DNA from 2 places in the Glutamicibacter sp. 2E12 genome. Region 1 is predicted to be linked to the other one. Evidence: predicted binding sites of a transcription regulator. Region 1 holds the regulator's gene; the other holds the start of a gene.
The links. Region 1 encodes LexA, which represses DNA repair genes until DNA is damaged. Its sites were predicted from a motif close to TCGAACANNTGTTCGA; they were not measured.

Region 1 (5,237 bases):
TTGTGCCAGGGTGAAGCCAGCATGAAGTCGCTGGTCGAACAGTTCAGCAGCGAACGCGACACCTGCCTGTTTGGAACCATGACCTTGTGGCAGGGCGTGGACGTGCCAGGCGATTCTTGCCGGCTGGTCATCATCGACAAGATTCCTTTCCCGCGCCCGGATGATCCTATCTCCAAGGCCCGTTCCGAGGACGTGGCCAAGCATGGCGGAAATGGCTTCATGCAGGTTGCCGCCACCCATGCGGCGATTCGCCTGGCCCAGGGTGCTGGGCGCTTGATTCGTTCGGTCGGGGATAAGGGCGTTGTGGCGATCCTTGATTCGCGCATGGCCACGGCGCGGTACGGCAGCTTCTTGAAAGCTACCCTGCCGCCGATGTGGCCGACTGTCGATAAGAAGGTCATCACTGGTGTTCTCAAGCGATTGAACCCGGGCGGGAAATAGCCGCGGCCAGAATATGAACTTGAGCTGTCCTTCGGGACAGCTCAAGTTCTTTAACCGGTACCAGCATGATGCTTCCGGATGCACTAAGGTCTGTGACAAGAACTGATGAAGCTCGAATCGGAAGGCACCATGGAGTCCATGCAGGAATTGGCGCACCAAGCCGCGATCGACACCCACCAGCGGTTCGGGCATCGCCTCATGGGGTTGCCCGGAACGTGGATTGGACAGAGCTACAGCAGAGCGCATCGGTTGCGCGACGGAAGCATGCTCAGCAATCTCAATGGTTTCGCGCACCCGCTTGCGGAGTGGAACTATTGGTGGCAGGCGCACTATCTGGATGCCATCATCGATGAGGGCCGATCGTACTGGGACGAAGGCAACGAACACCGGGCGCGCGAAGCGCTTGCCCGGGCCAACGGCCTATTGCGCGGCATTCGAATTCGAAACTTCGGGATCTTGCCCAACTACTTCTTCGACGACATGGCTTGGCTTGCCCTGGCCAGCGGCCGCCTGTCAGAGTTCACGCAGCTGGTGACGGGACACAGGAGCCGTCCTGCCGAGGCGGCAGTTCGGACGCTGGGACGGCAGCTCCATGCCGGCATGGATGGGGTGCTGGACGGCGGCCTGTACTGGTCCAGAAAGCGGGATTTCAAGAACACGCCAGCCAACGCGCCGGCGGCACTGTTCTTTGCCCGTACCGGGGAGAAAGAGACCGCGCGAGAGCTTCTCCAGTGGCTGGAAAAGAATCTGTTCAGCGTGGAGCGAGGACTGTATCTGGACGGACTTCGGTTGACCACGCAGGGACACGCCGTGGAACCAGCGGTCTACACCTATAACCAGGGCCTGGTGCTCGGGGCATTGCTTGAGCTTGGCGAGCCTGCTGATCTGGCTCACGCTCAAGTACTGATCGATGCCACCACGAAATCGCTGTCAACTGCTGCCGGGGTCCTCTCGTTCAACAGCGGGGGAGACGGCAACCTGTTCGCGGGGATACTCTGCCGATATCTGGCCCTCGCCGGTAATGATGTCCGCTTGGAAGCCCGGAGCCGGGAGCAGGCCAGGAGGCTGATCATGGCAACGGCGCGCCATCTGGCTGACCAGGAGCCACGCCGGCTTTCGGCGGCAATCCAACGCTGGATGATCTTCTCGGCGGCCGCTCAATTCGAGTTGAACGCCGGCCAATAGCGGGTTAAACGAGAATTGCGCTGGTGCCAAGCACCAGCGCAATGACCGTACGTATTCTAGAGCGAGCGCATCACCGAGACGACGCGTCCCATGATCGTTGCGGCATCACCCAAAATTGGTTCGTAGCGCGAGTTCTGCGGAAGCAGCCAGGTGTGCCCGTCACGCTGCCGGAAAGTCTTTACCGTGGCTTCTTCATCGAGCAGGGCAGCTACGATGTCGCCGTTGTCCGCCGTCTGCTGGCGGCGGACAACTACCCAGTCGCCATCGCAAATCGCAGCGTCAACCATTGAATCGCCGGAAACCTTGAGCATGAACAGTTCGCCGTGGCCTACGAGCTGACGAGGCAACGAGAAAACATCTTCGACGGACTGTTCGGCAAGGATCGGACCGCCGGCAGCGATACGGCCAACCAGGGGAACCATGGTGGTGTCAGCGGAAGTGCTCAATTCAATGATCTTGGCGTCTTCGCTGGCATCTGGCTCGACCGGCTTCGAAACTTCGGCCTTCTCGGCGTCTTCGGCCAGCTGCAGAGGCAGCAGGATTTCCATTGCGCGCGGACGGCGTGGATCTCGACGGATATAACCGAGCTTTTCCAGCTGGCTCAGCTGGTGGGTGACGCTCGAAAGGCTCTTGAGCCCCACTGCGTCACCAATCTCACGCATCGATGGTGGATAACCGTTCTTGCCGATTGACCGCTGGATCGTCTCCAGGATCTTCTTTTGGCGAATCGTCAGCGAACGTGCATTCGATCGGGGAGTGCGTTGTGAAGCTGACATGAGATTTTGCCTTCCCTAGCAATCATTCGAAAGTTCGTAAGTCCAAACTGTCGGCGCTAGATGGTGAGATGTTTTCATTGCTCGTCTACTTCGAAATCTTAGTAGATAAGCGAGCTTCTTTCAAAGATTTGTTCGAAAACTTCTGGACAAGTTCCGCAAACCTCTGTTAGAACAGATATACGAGGTTCGAACAAGTTTTCGAACCTACGCTTTCGAATACAAATTCGCATCACTTGAATTTCTTGAGGAGACAAAGTCATGGCAACCGTCGCACTTGACTCAAATCAGACCCAGGCACCACTGAAGATCCGCATCAACCGTCGCGGATGGGCCGTGCTTGTGGGTATGCCCATTTTCGCACTCACCATCGCCGCAGCTTTCTTCATCTCCATGTTTGCCTCTGACGCGCATGCCGCAGCCGATACTCCTGTTGGAGTCGGAACCGTTGATGTCACCGTTATTCCAGGGGATACGCTGTGGAGCCTGGCCCGGGATTACGCCACCGGTTACGACGTGACCTCGGCAGTGGGCCACATCGCCGAACTCAATGCCCTGACCGGCAGCGAAATCCAGGTCGGCGAAACCCTCTCGATTCCGGTCCTTGCCGGCTAGCTTCCCCAGCCTGCTTCGAGTTTGTTACCTGTGGCCGTAGCGGATTCACCGGCAGGCGCGCTGCGCACGTAGACTTGATGCGTGAATGACCGCAGTGAACTTTTGAGTCAGCTGCCCTTGCGTGAGAATCTCCGCGGGCTATCCCCTTATGGCGCACCACAAATTGACGTGCCCATCCAGCTGAACGTCAACGAGAACACCCATCCGTTGCCACCGACAGTCGTCGATGCCATTGCACAAGAGGTGGCCAAGGCGGCGGCAACGTTGAACCGGTATCCGGACCGCGAGTTCACCGAGCTTCGCGAACTCCTAGCCGATTACCTCGGCCACTCGCTCACAAAGGACAATATCTGGGCCGCTAACGGTTCCAATGAAATCCTGCAGCAAATCCTGCAAGCCTTTGGCGGCCCCGGCCGTGCCGTGATGAGCTTCGGCCCTACCTACTCCATGTACCCGCTGCTTGCCAGTGGTACTGACACGAAATATATCGCCGGTGAACGCGCCGCAGATTTCACGTTGTCCGCCGATTCCGCAGCCGCACAGGTTCGCGAGCACAAGCCGAACATCGTTTTCCTCTGCTCTCCGAATAACCCCACCGGCACGGCCCTTGGCCTGGACGTCATCACCGCGGTATATGAAGCCATGAGCGAGCATAACGGCATAGTGATCGTGGATGAGGCGTACGCCGAGTTCTCCTTGGCCAGCACCACCTCGGCGCTGAGCCTGCTCGAAGGCCGCCAGCGGCTGATTGTCTCGCGCACCATGTCCAAGGCTTTCGGCCTGGCCGGTGCGCGCGTAGGCTACCTGGCCGCTGCGCCAGAAGTCACCGATGCCATCCGCTTGGTGCGACTGCCATACCACCTGTCGGCAGTGACCCAGGCAACCGCCATCGCGGCCTTGAAGAACATCGAGTTGCTGTTGGCCCAGGTCGAGGACATCAAGTCCCAGCGGGACCGCATCGTCGCGCGCCTGAAGGAACTTGGCCTCAAGCCATCGGTCTCCGACTCCAACTTCGTCTTCTTCGGTGGCGTCGAAGACCCCCGCAAGATTTGGGAAGGCCTGTTGGAAGCCGGCATCATCATCCGCGACAATGGAATCCCGGGAACCTTGCGTGTTACGGCAGGAACCGAATCGGAAACCACAGCCTTCTTGGAACGACTTGCCGAACTGCTCGGCTCGCAGAAGTAATCAAAGACAAGCGAAGGAAGACATGTCTGCCGAATTGATTGGCGCACGTCGCGCCCGCATGGAACGCGTGACCAGCGAATCGTCCGTATTCGTTGAACTGGACCTCGATGGCACCGGTGTCTCTGAGATCAGCACCTCGGTGCCGTTCTACGACCACATGCTGACTGCGCTATCCAAGCATTCGCTCATCGATCTCACCGTGCGTGCAACCGGCGATACCCACATCGACGTTCACCACACCGTCGAGGACACCGCGATCACCATTGGCGAAGTACTGCGCGTGGCACTGGGCAACAAGGCCGGCATCCGCCGCTTCGGCACCTCCTACGCTCCACTGGACGAAGCCCTGTCCCGTTCGGTAGTCGATGTGTCGGGCCGGCCATACCTCGTGCACTCCGGCGAGCCTGCGGGCCAGGAATACCACCTGATCGGTGGTCACTTCACCGGTTCGATGACCCGTCACGTCTTCGAAGCCATCACTTTCCACGCACAGATCTGTGCTCACATCGAGGTGCTCTCGGGTCGCGACCCGCACCACATCGTTGAAGCGCAGTTCAAGTCCTTCGCGCGCGCATTGCGCGAAGCGGTAGAGCGCGATGAGCGCATGGGCGACAAGATCCCATCCACGAAGGGTGCACTGTAAGTGGAAAAGAAAACAGTAGTTGTCCTGGATTATGGTTCCGGCAACGTCCGCTCCGCTGTGCGCGCTTTGGAAGCCGCCGGCGCCGAAGTGGAACTGACCGCAGATCCGAAGAAGATCGTGGCCGCCGACGGCCTGGTAGTCCCCGGTGTTGGCGCCTACGCCTCGGTCATGGAGCAGCTGGCCAAAACCGGTTCCCTGCGCTGGATCGGTCGCCGCATTGCCGGGGGCCTGCCGGTTTTGGGTATCTGCGTGGGACACCAGGTCTTCTTTGAAGAAGGCGTGGAACACGGTGTGAAAACCGAAGGCATTGGCGAATGGCCGGGCAAGGTTGAACGCCTGCAGTCGGATGTCATCCCGCACATGGGCTGGAACACGGTACGCCCGCCGGAAGG
Region 2 (5,237 bases), 830 kb from region 1:
ACTTTGGCGCCTGGCACGGTGTTGTTCTTCAGCTTCTCCTGCTGGGCGGACTGCTTCTTGCGGCCACGGAACATCATGAAGATCAGCACTGCGAACAGCGCGACCATCAGGATCAGCGAAGGGTTGAAGCCGCCACCAGCGGCCTGAGCGATTACGAGGGGATTCACGTATTTACCTGCTAACGAATTGTTGCGATTTGATCTGAAGTTCTGGGATGCTGTTGCGGCTATTTCTGGCGTAATACAGCAAAGACGCCCCACCTCGCCCCGAAACGGGCATAGGTCGGGCGTCTTTAGTCTAATGCGTCACGGTGAACCGGCAGACCATTTACGCGGGCAGTGAAGTAATGCTTGCCTAATCCTCATCGTTTTCATAGCTTTGCGCACTGGCGAAGATCGCATCCTTTGGCATCGCCAAGCCCAAATGCGCCCAGGCTCCGGGCATGGCAATACGACCGCGCGGGGTCCGGCCCATCAGCCCTTCGCGCACCAGGTATGGCTCTGCGACGGTCTCGACGGTTTCGGTTTCTTCACCCACGGCGATGGCCAGGGTCGATAGCCCCACCGGTCCCCCGCCGAATTTGGTGCATAAGGCTTCGAGCACACCCCGGTCCAGGCGATCAAGGCCACGTGCATCGACCTCGTACATGTCCAAGGCGGCCTCGGCCGCTTGGGCATCGATCTCTTCGAGCTTATGCACCAGCGCCCAGTCACGCACGCGGCGCAGCAGGCGGTTGGCGATACGGGGCGTACCGCGGGAGCGTCCGGCGATCTCGGTGAACGCGGCCGAAGTGACGCTCAGATCAAGCATCATGGCCGAACGGCGCAAAACCAGTTCAAGCTCCTTGACCGCGTAGAACTCCAGATGGCCGGTGAAGCCGAAGCGGTCACGCAACGGGCCGGGCAATAGTCCGGCGCGCGTGGTTGCGCCAACGAGGGTGAAGGGCGGAAGCTCCAGCGGAATGGCCGTGGCGCCGGCGCCCTTTCCGACGATGATATCTACGCGGAAGTCTTCCATGGCCATGTAGAGCATTTCCTCGGCCGGCCGGGACATGCGGTGGATTTCATCGAGGAACAGCACCTCGCCTTCGGTCAACGACGAGAGGATCGCGGCCAAGTCACCGGCATGCTGGATGGCTGGGCCGGAGGAAATGCGCAATGGCGCGTTCATCTCGGCGGCGATAATCATCGACAAGGTGGTCTTGCCCAGGCCCGGCGGGCCAGAGAGCAGAACGTGGTCCGCGGTGCGTTCGCGGATTTTCGCTGCTTCAAGCACCAGCGAGAGCTGCTGGCGCACTCGGGACTGGCCCACGAAGTCGTCGAGGTTCCGCGGGCGCAGGGCCGCTTCGATTACCCGTTCCTCGGGTTCGCTGCCGGCATTCGTGAGCCCGGTGGAGTCATTCATGATCAGTTGATCCTCTCGCAGACCGCTTAGGCGCGGGTTCCGCTGGACATGCTGCGCAGTGCAGCACGCAAGATTTCTGCGACGTTGCCGGTGGCAACGACATCTGGATCAGCCTTGGACAGCGATTTCAGGGTGCTGGTTGCATCCTTTTCGCTCCAGCCCAGGCCGGTCAGCGCCTCGATCACCTGCGGTTCCCAGACGCTCGCGTTGCCGCCGCCGGAAACCGGGGCCACTGGCGCGCCAGTCGGGATCAGCTTGCCGTTCAGTTCCAGCACGATGCGGCTCGCGCCCTTGGGGCCAATGCCCGATACCTTGGTGAAAGCGGCGGTGTCCTTGGTGTTCGCCGCGATGCGGACTTCCTCCGGAGAGTGCACCGCCAAGATGGCCAAGCCTGTGCGCGGCCCGATGCCCGATACGGAAACCAGGACCTCGAAGACATCGCGTTCCTCAGCGGTGGCGAAGCCGAAGAGGGTCATCGAATCCTCGCGGACCACCATGGAGGTGAATACCGTAGCCTCGCGTCCTGCCTGCAGGGTGGACAGCGTCCCGGGGGTGGCATTGACCAGCATCCCGAAGCCGTTAACGTCAATTACCGCGGTGTTCAGGGCTACCGCCTGCACGGTGCCGGTCAATGAGCTGATCATGCCACTCCTTGGGATATATGTTCGATCGAACCCAGTTTATCGAAGATACCTACGAATATCGATCCGCCGCGTTCCCCGGTGGGTCGGGGCCGCTGCCGTGCTGGCCGGCTAGCGGCGCACTGCACGGCGCTTGGCCGACGCCTCGGCGGCAATCCACGCCTGCTGCGCACCGGTCAGCTGCGACGAACCACCGGCATTAGCCGCGGAGGCCGAGGCATTCGAGCCGGTGGCCGCACCGCGCCAGCCGTGGGTAATCGCCAAGGCCACCGCATCAGCGGCGTCGGCAGGCTTAGGCGGTTCATCGAGCCGGCAGATCTTGGCAACCATCTTGCCGATCGCCGCCTTGGTGGCCTGTCCCGAACCGGTAACCGCCGCCTTGACCTCGGTCGGCGTGTGCAGGGCCACGGGTATTCCGCGTCGCGCTGCCGCGGTGATGACAACACCGGTGACCTGCGCGGTGCCGATGACCGTGGAGACGTTCGCCGATGCGAACACGCGTTCCAAGGCGAGCACATCGGGCTGATGCAGATCCAGCCATTCGTCGATGGCGTTGGCGATCTTCAAGAGCCGGGCATCGAGCGGAGTGCCCGGAGGGGTGCCGGCGACGGTGACGTCGACCAGCGAAACTTGCCTGTTTGCAGCGACGTCGACCACGGCAAGACCGCAACGGGTCAGGCCGGGATCGACGCCAACAACACGTAAGGCCAAGCCTTACTGCTCTTCGTCCAGCGCGGCGCGAACCTCGTCGGACAGATCAGCGTTGGTGTAGATGCCCTGGACATCATCCAGTTCTTCCAGCGCGTCGTAGAGCTTGAGGAACTTGCGAGCTCCTTCAACGTCCAGGTCGACCTTCATCGATGGAATGAATTCCATTTCGTCGGACTCGTAGGCGATGTCCGCTTCATCCAGCGCAGCGGCCACAGCGCGCAGGTCCGAAGGGTCGCAGACGATGGCGAAGTTCTCGTCCTCGTCCATGATCTCGTCGGCACCGGCGTCCAGCACGACCATCAGCAGGTCGTCTTCGGTCAGCTCGCCCTTGGGCAGGCGGACAACGCCCTGGCGGTTGAACAGGTAGGCGACCGAACCCGGGTCGGCGATGGTGCCGCCGTTGCGGGTGATGCCCACGCGCACCTCGGAGGCTGCACGGTTCTTGTTGTCGGTCAGGCACTCGATCAGCAGGGCCGAGCCCTGCGGGCCGCGTGCTTCATAGATGATCTCGGTGTAGTCGACGACCTCGCCGGTCAGGCCTGCGCCGCGCTTGACGGCGCGGTCGATGTTGTTGATCGGCACGGAGTTCTTCTTGGCCTTGCTGACAGCAAGTTCCAGTGCCGGGTTGCCGGCCATGTCGGCGCCGCCGGCACGGGCGGCAACTTCAATGCCCTTGATGAATTTTGCGAAGGCCTTGGCGCGCTTGGCGTCGATCGCGGCCTTCTTGTGCTTGGTAGTTGCCCATTTGGAGTGGCCTGACATGCTTTAAGCGTCTCCTCGCGTGAGATTGATGAAAAATTGGTGGATAGCGGTGCTGCCGGTGACTTCCGGGTGAAAGCTGGTTGCCAACAATTTTCCCTGGCGTACTGCAACAATTCTACCCTGTTCGTGATCCGTCCCCGCTTGAACGGTGCTGATCACTTGCACGTCCGGGCCAATTTGCACGGCTTCCGGTGCTCGGATGAACACCGCTTCGAGATTTTGCCCGTTGAAGTCCAGCTGGTGCTCGAATGAGTCGATCTGGCGCCCGAACGCGTTGCGCTTGACCGTCATGTCGATGCCGCCGAAGCTTTGCTGTACCGCGCCATCTCGCGAGATGGCAGGGTTCTCGATGCGATCGGCCAGCATGATCATTCCGGCGCAGGAGCCGTAGGCTGGCATGCCTGCTGCGATGCGCTCCTTGATGGGACCAGCTAGCCCGTAGTTGCGGGACAGCCGGTCAATCACCGAGGACTCGCCGCCGGGAATCACCAGCGCGTCAACCTGCTCCAAATCGACGACGGTGCGCACCATGTGCGTGCGCTGCCCGAGCCGTTCCAAAGAGGCCAGATGTTCGCGGAAATCCCCTTGCAGAGCGAGGACGCCTATTTTCGGCATGGTTCTAACCTTCATGGTGTTCAGTGGTTGGCAGCACGAAAAATGCGCCGAAATAACGTTAAACCCAGAGACGCCGTGCGCCTGTTTTGTTTCCCGGTGTGTCGCGGATTCTTCGACGCCGCCTCCCGGCAAGTGGCGGAACTTGGTAGGTTCAAGGACATGATTGCTGATATTTCTTCCCTCGAACTTGCCGGCGGCGTGAGCATGCCCTCGATCGGTTTGGGCACGTGGCCCATGCGTGGACACGAGGCGGCCGCAGCGGTGCTGTCCGCCCTCGACGTGGGCTACCGCCGCATTGATACAGCGGAGAACTACGAGAATGAGGACGCCGTGGGCAAGGCCCTGGCACAGAGCCGGCTTCATCGCGATGAAATTTTCGTAACCACCAAGTTCAACAAGCAATGGCATTCGGCCCAAGGCGTGCGCCAGGCATTGGAGAACTCCCTGGACCGCTTGGGTCTTGGGTATGTGGATCTGTTCTTGATCCACTGGCCCAACCCCCAGCAGAACACCTATGTCGAAGCCTTCACTGAGCTGGGCAAACTAGTAGACGAGGGCAAGATCCGGGCTGCGGGAGTCTCGAACTTCAAGCCCTACCAGCTGCAGAACGTCCTGGATTCGGGGCACGTGCCGGCGCTGAACCAGATCCAGGTTGATCCTGAACGGCAAAGCGTCGAATGGCAAGGTTTCAACACCGAGCATGGCGTTCGGACCGAAGCCTATTCCCCGCTGGGACGCAAGAAATCTGGATTCCTTTCACATCCTGCCCTGGTCCGGATCGCCCAAGCGCATGGGAAGAGCAGCGCGCAGGTGACCCTGCGCTGGCATGTCCAGTCCGGGCGGGCCGCGGCACCGAAATCGGCAGACCAGCGGCGGCAGAGCGAGAACCTGGACATTTTCGATTTCCAGCTCACCCAGTCGGAAATGGCCGCCATCAATGCCATGGATACTGGTGCTGGCCCCTTCACCGATTCGGATGAGTTCGGGCACTGAATTCCCGCAATACCTGCATGCGGCAGAAACGGAGAACCCAAACATGATTCACGGCTACCAGCGCCCAGATATCGAAGTGGCGGATTACTTCGACGAGCACGGTGCGCTGAT

Region 2: the regulator LexA is predicted to act here: its motif matches at 2,058-2,073, upstream of ruvA (Holliday junction branch migration protein RuvA).

The regions. Positions count from the first base shown of each region.
Region 1 covers NZ_CP188297.1:369,735-374,971, reverse strand. The annotation lists gene ACP3TE_RS01720 (ATP-dependent DNA helicase) at 1-441, shown strand, start outside; gene ACP3TE_RS01715 (glycoside hydrolase family 76 protein) at 547-1,626, shown strand; gene lexA (transcriptional repressor LexA) at 1,683-2,402, opposite strand; gene ACP3TE_RS01705 (LysM peptidoglycan-binding domain-containing protein) at 2,661-3,014, shown strand; gene ACP3TE_RS01700 (histidinol-phosphate transaminase) at 3,096-4,202, shown strand; gene hisB (imidazoleglycerol-phosphate dehydratase HisB) at 4,225-4,845, shown strand; gene hisH (imidazole glycerol phosphate synthase subunit HisH) at 4,846-5,237, shown strand, end outside.
Region 2 covers NZ_CP188297.1:3,410,304-3,415,540, reverse strand. The annotation lists gene yajC (preprotein translocase subunit YajC) at 1-167, opposite strand, end outside; gene ruvB (Holliday junction branch migration DNA helicase RuvB) at 355-1,404, opposite strand; gene ruvA (Holliday junction branch migration protein RuvA) at 1,431-2,048, opposite strand; gene ruvC (crossover junction endodeoxyribonuclease RuvC) at 2,157-2,756, opposite strand; gene ACP3TE_RS16050 (YebC/PmpR family DNA-binding transcriptional regulator) at 2,760-3,518, opposite strand; gene pdxT (pyridoxal 5'-phosphate synthase glutaminase subunit PdxT) at 3,522-4,133, opposite strand; gene ACP3TE_RS16040 (aldo/keto reductase) at 4,293-5,126, shown strand; gene ACP3TE_RS16035 (DUF6226 family protein) at 5,170-5,237, shown strand, end outside.